Linked DNA regions of Mesorhizobium onobrychidis. The protein of the gene in region 2 interacts with the protein of the main gene of each other region in a pairwise test. Links are inferred from orthologs where the notes say so. Each region holds a gene or a part of one and is shown on either strand. Other genes may lie near its edges. The genes, in order: IHQ72_RS20465 and IHQ72_RS05425.

What was found.
Region 1: the proteins of IHQ72_RS05425 (region 2) and IHQ72_RS20465 interact in binary tests that used the Escherichia coli proteins (3 or more experiments, as listed by UniProt). The link is inferred for Mesorhizobium onobrychidis from one-to-one orthologs.

The regions. Positions count from the first base shown.
Region 1 is NZ_CP062229.1:4,127,691-4,130,921, reverse strand. The notes cover bases 244-3,159. They hold IHQ72_RS20465 (single-stranded DNA-binding protein), read right to left. Parts: upstream 2,003-3,159; coding sequence 1,484-2,002; downstream 244-1,483. Other genes in these bases: IHQ72_RS20450 (ATP-dependent Clp protease proteolytic subunit), read left to right, coding at 3,066-3,159; IHQ72_RS20455 (SRPBCC family protein), read left to right, coding at 2,550-3,044; IHQ72_RS20460 (ArsR/SmtB family transcription factor), read left to right, coding at 2,239-2,553; IHQ72_RS20470 (OsmC family protein), read right to left, coding at 924-1,349; IHQ72_RS20475 (hypothetical protein), read right to left, coding at 244-853. In the rest of the region: IHQ72_RS20480 (MarC family protein), read left to right, coding at 1-86; more of IHQ72_RS20475, read right to left, coding at 107-243; more of IHQ72_RS20450, read left to right, coding at 3,160-3,231. UniProt on the Escherichia coli protein: Plays an important role in DNA replication, recombination and repair. Binds to ssDNA and to an array of partner proteins to recruit them to their sites of action during DNA metabolism. Acts as a sliding platform that migrates on DNA via reptation.
Region 2 is NZ_CP062229.1:1,134,883-1,138,136, reverse strand. The notes cover bases 117-3,055. They hold IHQ72_RS05425 (primosomal protein N'), read right to left. Parts: upstream 2,709-3,055; coding sequence 525-2,708; downstream 117-524. Other genes in these bases: fsa (fructose-6-phosphate aldolase), read left to right, coding at 2,800-3,055; IHQ72_RS05430 (aspartate/glutamate racemase family protein), read right to left, coding at 117-488. In the rest of the region: more of IHQ72_RS05430, read right to left, coding at 1-116; more of fsa, read left to right, coding at 3,056-3,254.

The DNA.
Region 1 (3,231 bases), 3.0 Mb from region 2 along the record:
TGACCCGGCTGCTCGGCGTCATCCTGGCGGCGCTCGCCGTGCAGTTCGTCGCCGACGGCATCAAGGCGTTGATGGGGGCTCCCTGAACCGACGAACAACAACGCGTTTAGTTTAGACTCCGAAGCCGGGGCATAGGCCGGCCATTCTCGGATTCAACCCGCCCGCCCTGCAGGTCAAACCAATTGCCGCCAAGAGCCGGCCGTGCGGTTTCGGTCCAACCTGGAAAACCTTGCTTGCGTTCGAGATACCCCATTCGCTCGAGTAGCTGTGCAATGGCTGGTGCTTGTTTCACAAGGACGACAGGCAGTGACCGGGCGGTGCTGGGTGAATTAGCTAGTGCCTGTATCTGCTCAAGGTCGACTCTGGCCTCCAGGGCATCAATGATAGGTTCTATCTGAGAACGCCAATGTTCGCTTTCCCACACGAGGTCGAGATAGGTTCGCAGGACATAGTTCAATGACGGAAACGAATATTCCGAATAGGTTGCGGCGATGTTGGTGCTGTGCCGAATATCATGACGAAGCCTGAAGAATGCTGGAAAACCACGATCATCGTATCCGGAGTGCCATTGCCCCTTCACCAGCCTCGCCGGTTCGGCGACTCCCAGCGTCCAGAGCAATCCGGATGCTTGCTCGTAAACCGATATGAAGCTGTGACTGAAAACACGTCCCGCGCGGTACAGTTCCTTCACTTCCGTACTCTTAGCTTCGACGTAATTCCCTTTTTCATCTTGCGGGCCATGCCATATCGTCCGCAAAATTGTTTCGGCGACCAACAGTCGATAGAGCGATTTTTTACTTTTTCTCTCCGCTGAAGGTCCGAATACAGACTTCACCAGACTAGTCAGCGACATTAAACATAAACTCCAGACTGCACAATGACGATGCCACGCGAAGTCTAAATATTCAGCCCTTATTAATCGGTTACTTCGCCGCTGTATCGACAACCTCGAAATCATGCGTGACGGTGGCGGTCTTGGCCAACATCGCCGTGGCTGAGCAGTATTTTTCGATCGACAGCTCGATCGCCCGTTTCACCTTGTCGCGCGAAAGCGCGCGGCCCTTGACGATGAAACGCATATGGATACGGGTGAACACCCGCGGCTCCTTCTCCGCTCGGTCGGCGTCGAGTTCGACCACGCAGTCTTCGACCGCCTCGCGCCCCTTTTCGAGGATGTGGACCACATCATAGGCCGAGCAGCCGCCAGTGCCGAGCAGCACCAGCTCCATCGGGCTCGGCCCCGGCGTCTTGCCTTCCGGTCCGAACGCAGTCCCCAGCACTACCTTGTGACCGCTGCCGGACTCACCGACGAAGGTGCGCTCCTCGACCCATTTGACCCGTGCTTTCATCTGATACGTCCTTTCACCGCACACTACTCAAACGCACAACGTCCCGAAAATCCAAGATAGACTTTCGGGACGCCAATGCGTGGCCTCAAATAGCTGGCGTTGTCAGCTCGCGCAGAGCCGTTCGCTCCGAGCGATCAAAACGGAATTTCGTCGTCCAGTTCGCGCGACGAACCGCCGCCGCCCTTGTTGCCGCCACTGCCGCCGCGATTGAAACTCTCGCCCGGGCCGGACTGGCCGAAATCGGAACCGCGGCTGCTGCCGCCACCGGTATAGCTACCGACCTGACCGCCCTCGCCCTGCCCGCGTGCGTCGAGCATCTGCAGCTCGCCACGGAATTTCTGCAGCACGATTTCGGTGGTGTAGCGGTCATTGCCGGTCTGGTCCTGCCATTTGCGCGTCTGCAACTGGCCCTCGACATAAACCTTCGCGCCCTTCTTCAGATACTGCTCGGCGACCTTGGCGAGCTGCTCGTTGAAGATGACGACATTGTGCCACTCGGTCTTTTCCTTGCGCTCGCCGGAAGTCTTGTCGCGCCAGCTTTCCGAGGTGGCGACGCGGATATTGACGACCGGCTCACCCGAATTCAAACGGCGGATTTCCGGATCCGCCCCGAGATTGCCCACCAGAATGACCTTGTTGACGCTACCCGCCATGATACTTCTCCGCGCTCATCCGAAACAAAATTTCTGTCGCTCACCTTATAGACTGCGGACAATCCCCGCCTGCCGTGGCTGCCTTTTCCCACAAGGTTTTTGTTCTCTTTTCGTTCTAGGCTCATCAATCTCTACTGTCAAGGAATGTCAGCAATCGATTGGGTCCACTGCTCCATTCCATATGGGCGCGAAAAGACTGCTTGCCAAACCAATAAGTGTCGACTTATGCTTCCACCATGATCGAAGCAGAGATTTTTCGAGCGCTTTCCGACCCGACGCGCCGCGCCGTCTACGAACGGCTCGCCGCTGGCGAGATGACCGTGTCGGAACTGCGCAGCGGCATGACCGTGTCGCAACCGGCCGTGTCGCAGCATCTCGCAGTGCTGCGCGGCGCCGGCCTTGTGGTCGAGCGGCGAGCCGGCCGCAACGCTTATTATCGCGCCGATCCGCAAGGGCTTGACCCTCTGCTCGGCTGGATCGAGCGCTACCGTGCGTTCTGGCCCGAGCGTATCGAACGGCTCAAGGCGGTTTTGAAGGATATGGATCAATGACGGCAAAACAGCATTCAGGCATGGCGGCAGATTCGATCGAGTTCGAGTGCGAGCTTCCAGACCCACCGGAAAAAGTGTGGCGGGCGCTGACGGTGCCGGACCTGCTCGCAGCCTGGATGATGCCGAACGACATCAAGCCGGAGATCGGCGTCCGCTTTGCCTTTGCTAAGGCTGATGCGCAGATCGAGTGCGAAATTCTCGACGCCGAGCCCGAACGCCTGCTGCGTTATTCCTGGCGGGAGCGACTGGCGCCTGGCAACGCAGCGGATCCGCTCACCAGCCCGCTGGACAACCCAATGGATAGCATTGTCACCTTCACGCTCGACCGCACCGTGTCGGGCGGCACGCATCTGCGCATCGTCCACGATGGATTTGCGCGGGTAGCTACGCCTGCGGTTGCAGGCGCTGGTTGCCGGCTTTCGCTCAACGCACACAGCCCCAGACAGATCATAGCTGCAAACTCGCCTCGCCTCTTCCTGCGCGCGGCCTGAGCGGCACAACGGAGAAAAGCGATGAGCGGTTTTGCCAACCTGGTGCCGATGGTGATCGAGCAGTCGAGCCGCGGCGAACGCGCCTTCGACATTTTTTCGCGGCTGCTGCGCGAGCGCATCGTCTTCATCAACGGTCCGATCGATGACAATGTGTCGGCGCTGGTCTGTGCCCAACTTCTGTCGCTGG
Region 2 (3,254 bases):
TCGTAGATCACGCGATGAACCATGTCCTGCCCGGCTTGCTCCGGCACCACCGGTTGAAGTCCGTATTTGTCGGTGAGCCGGCCTTTGTAGAAATCCTGTTCCATGGTGAAGCGCGTCGCCAGCAGCGCCGGGCGCTTGACGCCAGCGCGCTGGACTACAACGGCCGTTGAATCGGCAATGTGGATAAGCGGTATCGACACCGCTACCTCCACCTGATCGGCTAGCTTGTGCATGGTGTTGGTGCAGATCAGCAGCCCCTCCGCACCGGCTGCTTCCAGCTTACGCGCCGCCTCGACCAGCAGAACGGCCGCCCCCTGCCAGTCGCCGACGTGCTGCCGTTCGGCGATCTCGGCAAAGTCGAACGACCACAGCAGCAGTTTCGCCGAATGCAGTCCACCCAGCCGCTCGCGCACGATCTCGTTGAGCAGGCGGTAGTAGATCGCCGTTGATTCCCAACTCATGCCGCCGATGAGGCCAAGGGTTTTCATCTCTTCACAGCTCCGGTCCAAATTGCACGGTCGGCCTCACAAAAAGCTCTGCGGGTCGATATCGACCTGCACGCGCACCGAGCCCCGTATTTTCGGTCCCTCGGCCAGCATGGTGCGAATGAACCCCTGCATGTCGGCGCGCCGCTCGCCCTGGATCAGCAGGCGAAAGCGATGGCGGCCACCGATCAGCGACAGCGGCGCTTCGGCTGGGCCGAGCACGAACAGGTCGGAGGCCGGAGGTGCGGCGCGCCGCAAACCCCGCGCATGCCCCTCCGCTTCCGCCCGCGTCGCCGCACTGACGATAACACCAGCGAGCCGGCCGAAGGGCGGCAGCGCCGCCCGCTCGCGCTCGGCTATCTCGCGCTCGTAAAAAGCCTCGGCGTCGCTGGAGACGATCGCCCGCATTACCGGGTGGTCGGGCTGGAAGGTCTGCAGCAGGCCAAGGCTCTTCTTGCCGGTGCGGCCGGCACGGCCGGTCACCTGGCTGAGCAGCTGGAAGGTGCGCTCGGCAGCGCGCGGATCACCATTGGCCAGGCCAAGATCGGCGTCGACCACGCCAACCAGGGTCATGTTTGGGAAATTGTGGCCCTTGGCGACGAGCTGCGTGCCGATGACGATGTCGGCCTCGCCATTGGCGATGGCTTCAAGCTCCAGCCTCAGCCGCCGCACGCCGCCCATCAGGTCGGACGACAGCACGATGGTTCGGGCGTCTGGGAAATGCGCGACGACCTCTTCGGCGATGCGCTCGACGCCCGGCCCGCAGGCGACCAGATGGTCGAGCGTGCCGCATTCCGGGCAGGCCTCGGGCCGTCGCTCATTGTGTCCGCAATGGTGGCAGACGAGCTGGCCGCGAAAGCGATGTTCGACCAGCCAGGCCGAGCAGACGGGGCAGCCGAAGCGATGGCCGCAGACCCGGCACAGCGTCAGCGGCGCATAGCCGCGTCGGTTGAGGAACAGCAAGCATTGTTCGCGTTTCTCCAGCGTCTGCCGCATATGGCCAAGCAGCACCGGCGACAGAAAGCCGCCGCGCGCCGGCGGGGCGCGGCGCATGTCGATCGTCTTCAGGTCGGGAAGCGCCGCCTCGGCAAAGCGCGCCGAAAGCACCGCCCTGCTGTAGCGGCCTTGGCTCGCATTGACCCGGCTTTCGACCGACGGCGTCGCCGAGGCGAGCACCACCGGAAAGCCGCCGATATGGCCACGCACCACCGCCATGTCGCGGGCATTGTAGAAGACGCGGTCTTCCTGTTTGTAGGCGGGGTCATGCTCCTCGTCGACGACGATCAGCCCGAGTTCCCTGAACGGCAGGAACAGCGCCGAACGCGCGCCGGCAACGACGCGCACGCCACCTTCCGCTAGCTGCCGCCAGACACGCTCGCGCATCCTTGGCGGCAGATCCGAATGCCATTCCGCCGGCTTGGCGCCGAACCGTTCCTGGAAGCGCTCGAGGAAGGCGTGGGTCAGCGCGATCTCCGGCAGCAGGATCAGCACCTGCCTGCCGCGGTCGAGCGCCGCCGCCACCGCCTCGAAATAGACCTCCGTCTTGCCTGATCCAGTCACCCCGTCGAGCAGCGTGACGCCGAATACGCCGGCCGCGACATTGGTGCGCAGCATCCCGGCCGCATCGCTCTGGTCCGGCATCAGCGAAGGCTGGGCGTAATTCGGATCGGGTGCTGCGACCACCGGTCGCGGCGGGATCATGACGGTCTCGAACACGCCTTGCGCCTTCAACCCATCGATGACGGTCGACGAGACGCCGGCCGCATGCGCCAGCCCGGACCGCGTCCAGGCGAGCCCGCCTTCGGCTGTTTCCAGCACGCGCATCCTCGCGCCCGTCATCCGGTCGGGGTTGGCGAAGGTGCGTTGCAGCCCTTCGATCCACGGTTCCGGGTCGAAGGCCTCCGGCGCCCGCAGCAGCATGCGCGCCACCATGCCGGGCGGCGACAGCGTGTATTGCGCGATCCAGTCGACGAAGCGGCGCATAGCGCGGTCGATTGGCGGGCAGTCGAAGACCTGCTCGATCGGGCGCAGTTTCTTGGCATCGACCTTTTCGACAACGCCGTCCCAGACGATGCCGGCAACCTGGCGCGGACCGAGCGGCACGCGCACGATCGAGCCCGGCACCACGCGCATGCCGGCGGGCACGGCATAGGTGTAGGGCCGCTCGGCGGGCATCGGCACCAGCACTGGCGCGGCTGCGACAAAGGGCGAATCTTCGATCATGAGGCGTGACCTTGCCCCGACTTTCGTCTAGATCAAAGTCCGACCCAAAATGTGTGTGACATGCACATGAAAAAATCTTCAGGAGACCGTCATGAAATTTTTTGTCGACACCGCCGATGTCAAGGAAATCCGTGAGCTGAACGATTTGGGGCTGCTCGACGGCGTCACCACCAATCCCTCGCTGATCCTCAAATCCGGCGGCAAGATCGCCGACGTCACCAGAGAGATCTGCGAGATCGTCAAGGGTCCGGTCTCGGCCGAAGTCGTCGCCACCGAATACAAGGACATGATGGCGGAGGCCAAGATCCTGGCCAGGATCGCCGACAATGTCTGCATCAAGGTGCCGCTGACGCTGGACGGCCTGAGGGCCTGCAAGGACATCCGGTCGGACGGCCGCATGGTGAATGTCACGCTGTGCTTCTCGGCGACCCAGGCGCTGCTCGCCGCCAAGGCCGGCGCCTCCTTCATCTCGCCCTTCGTCGGCCGCATCGACGACAGCGGCTGGGACGGCATGGAGCTGATTGCCGATATCCGCACCATCTACGA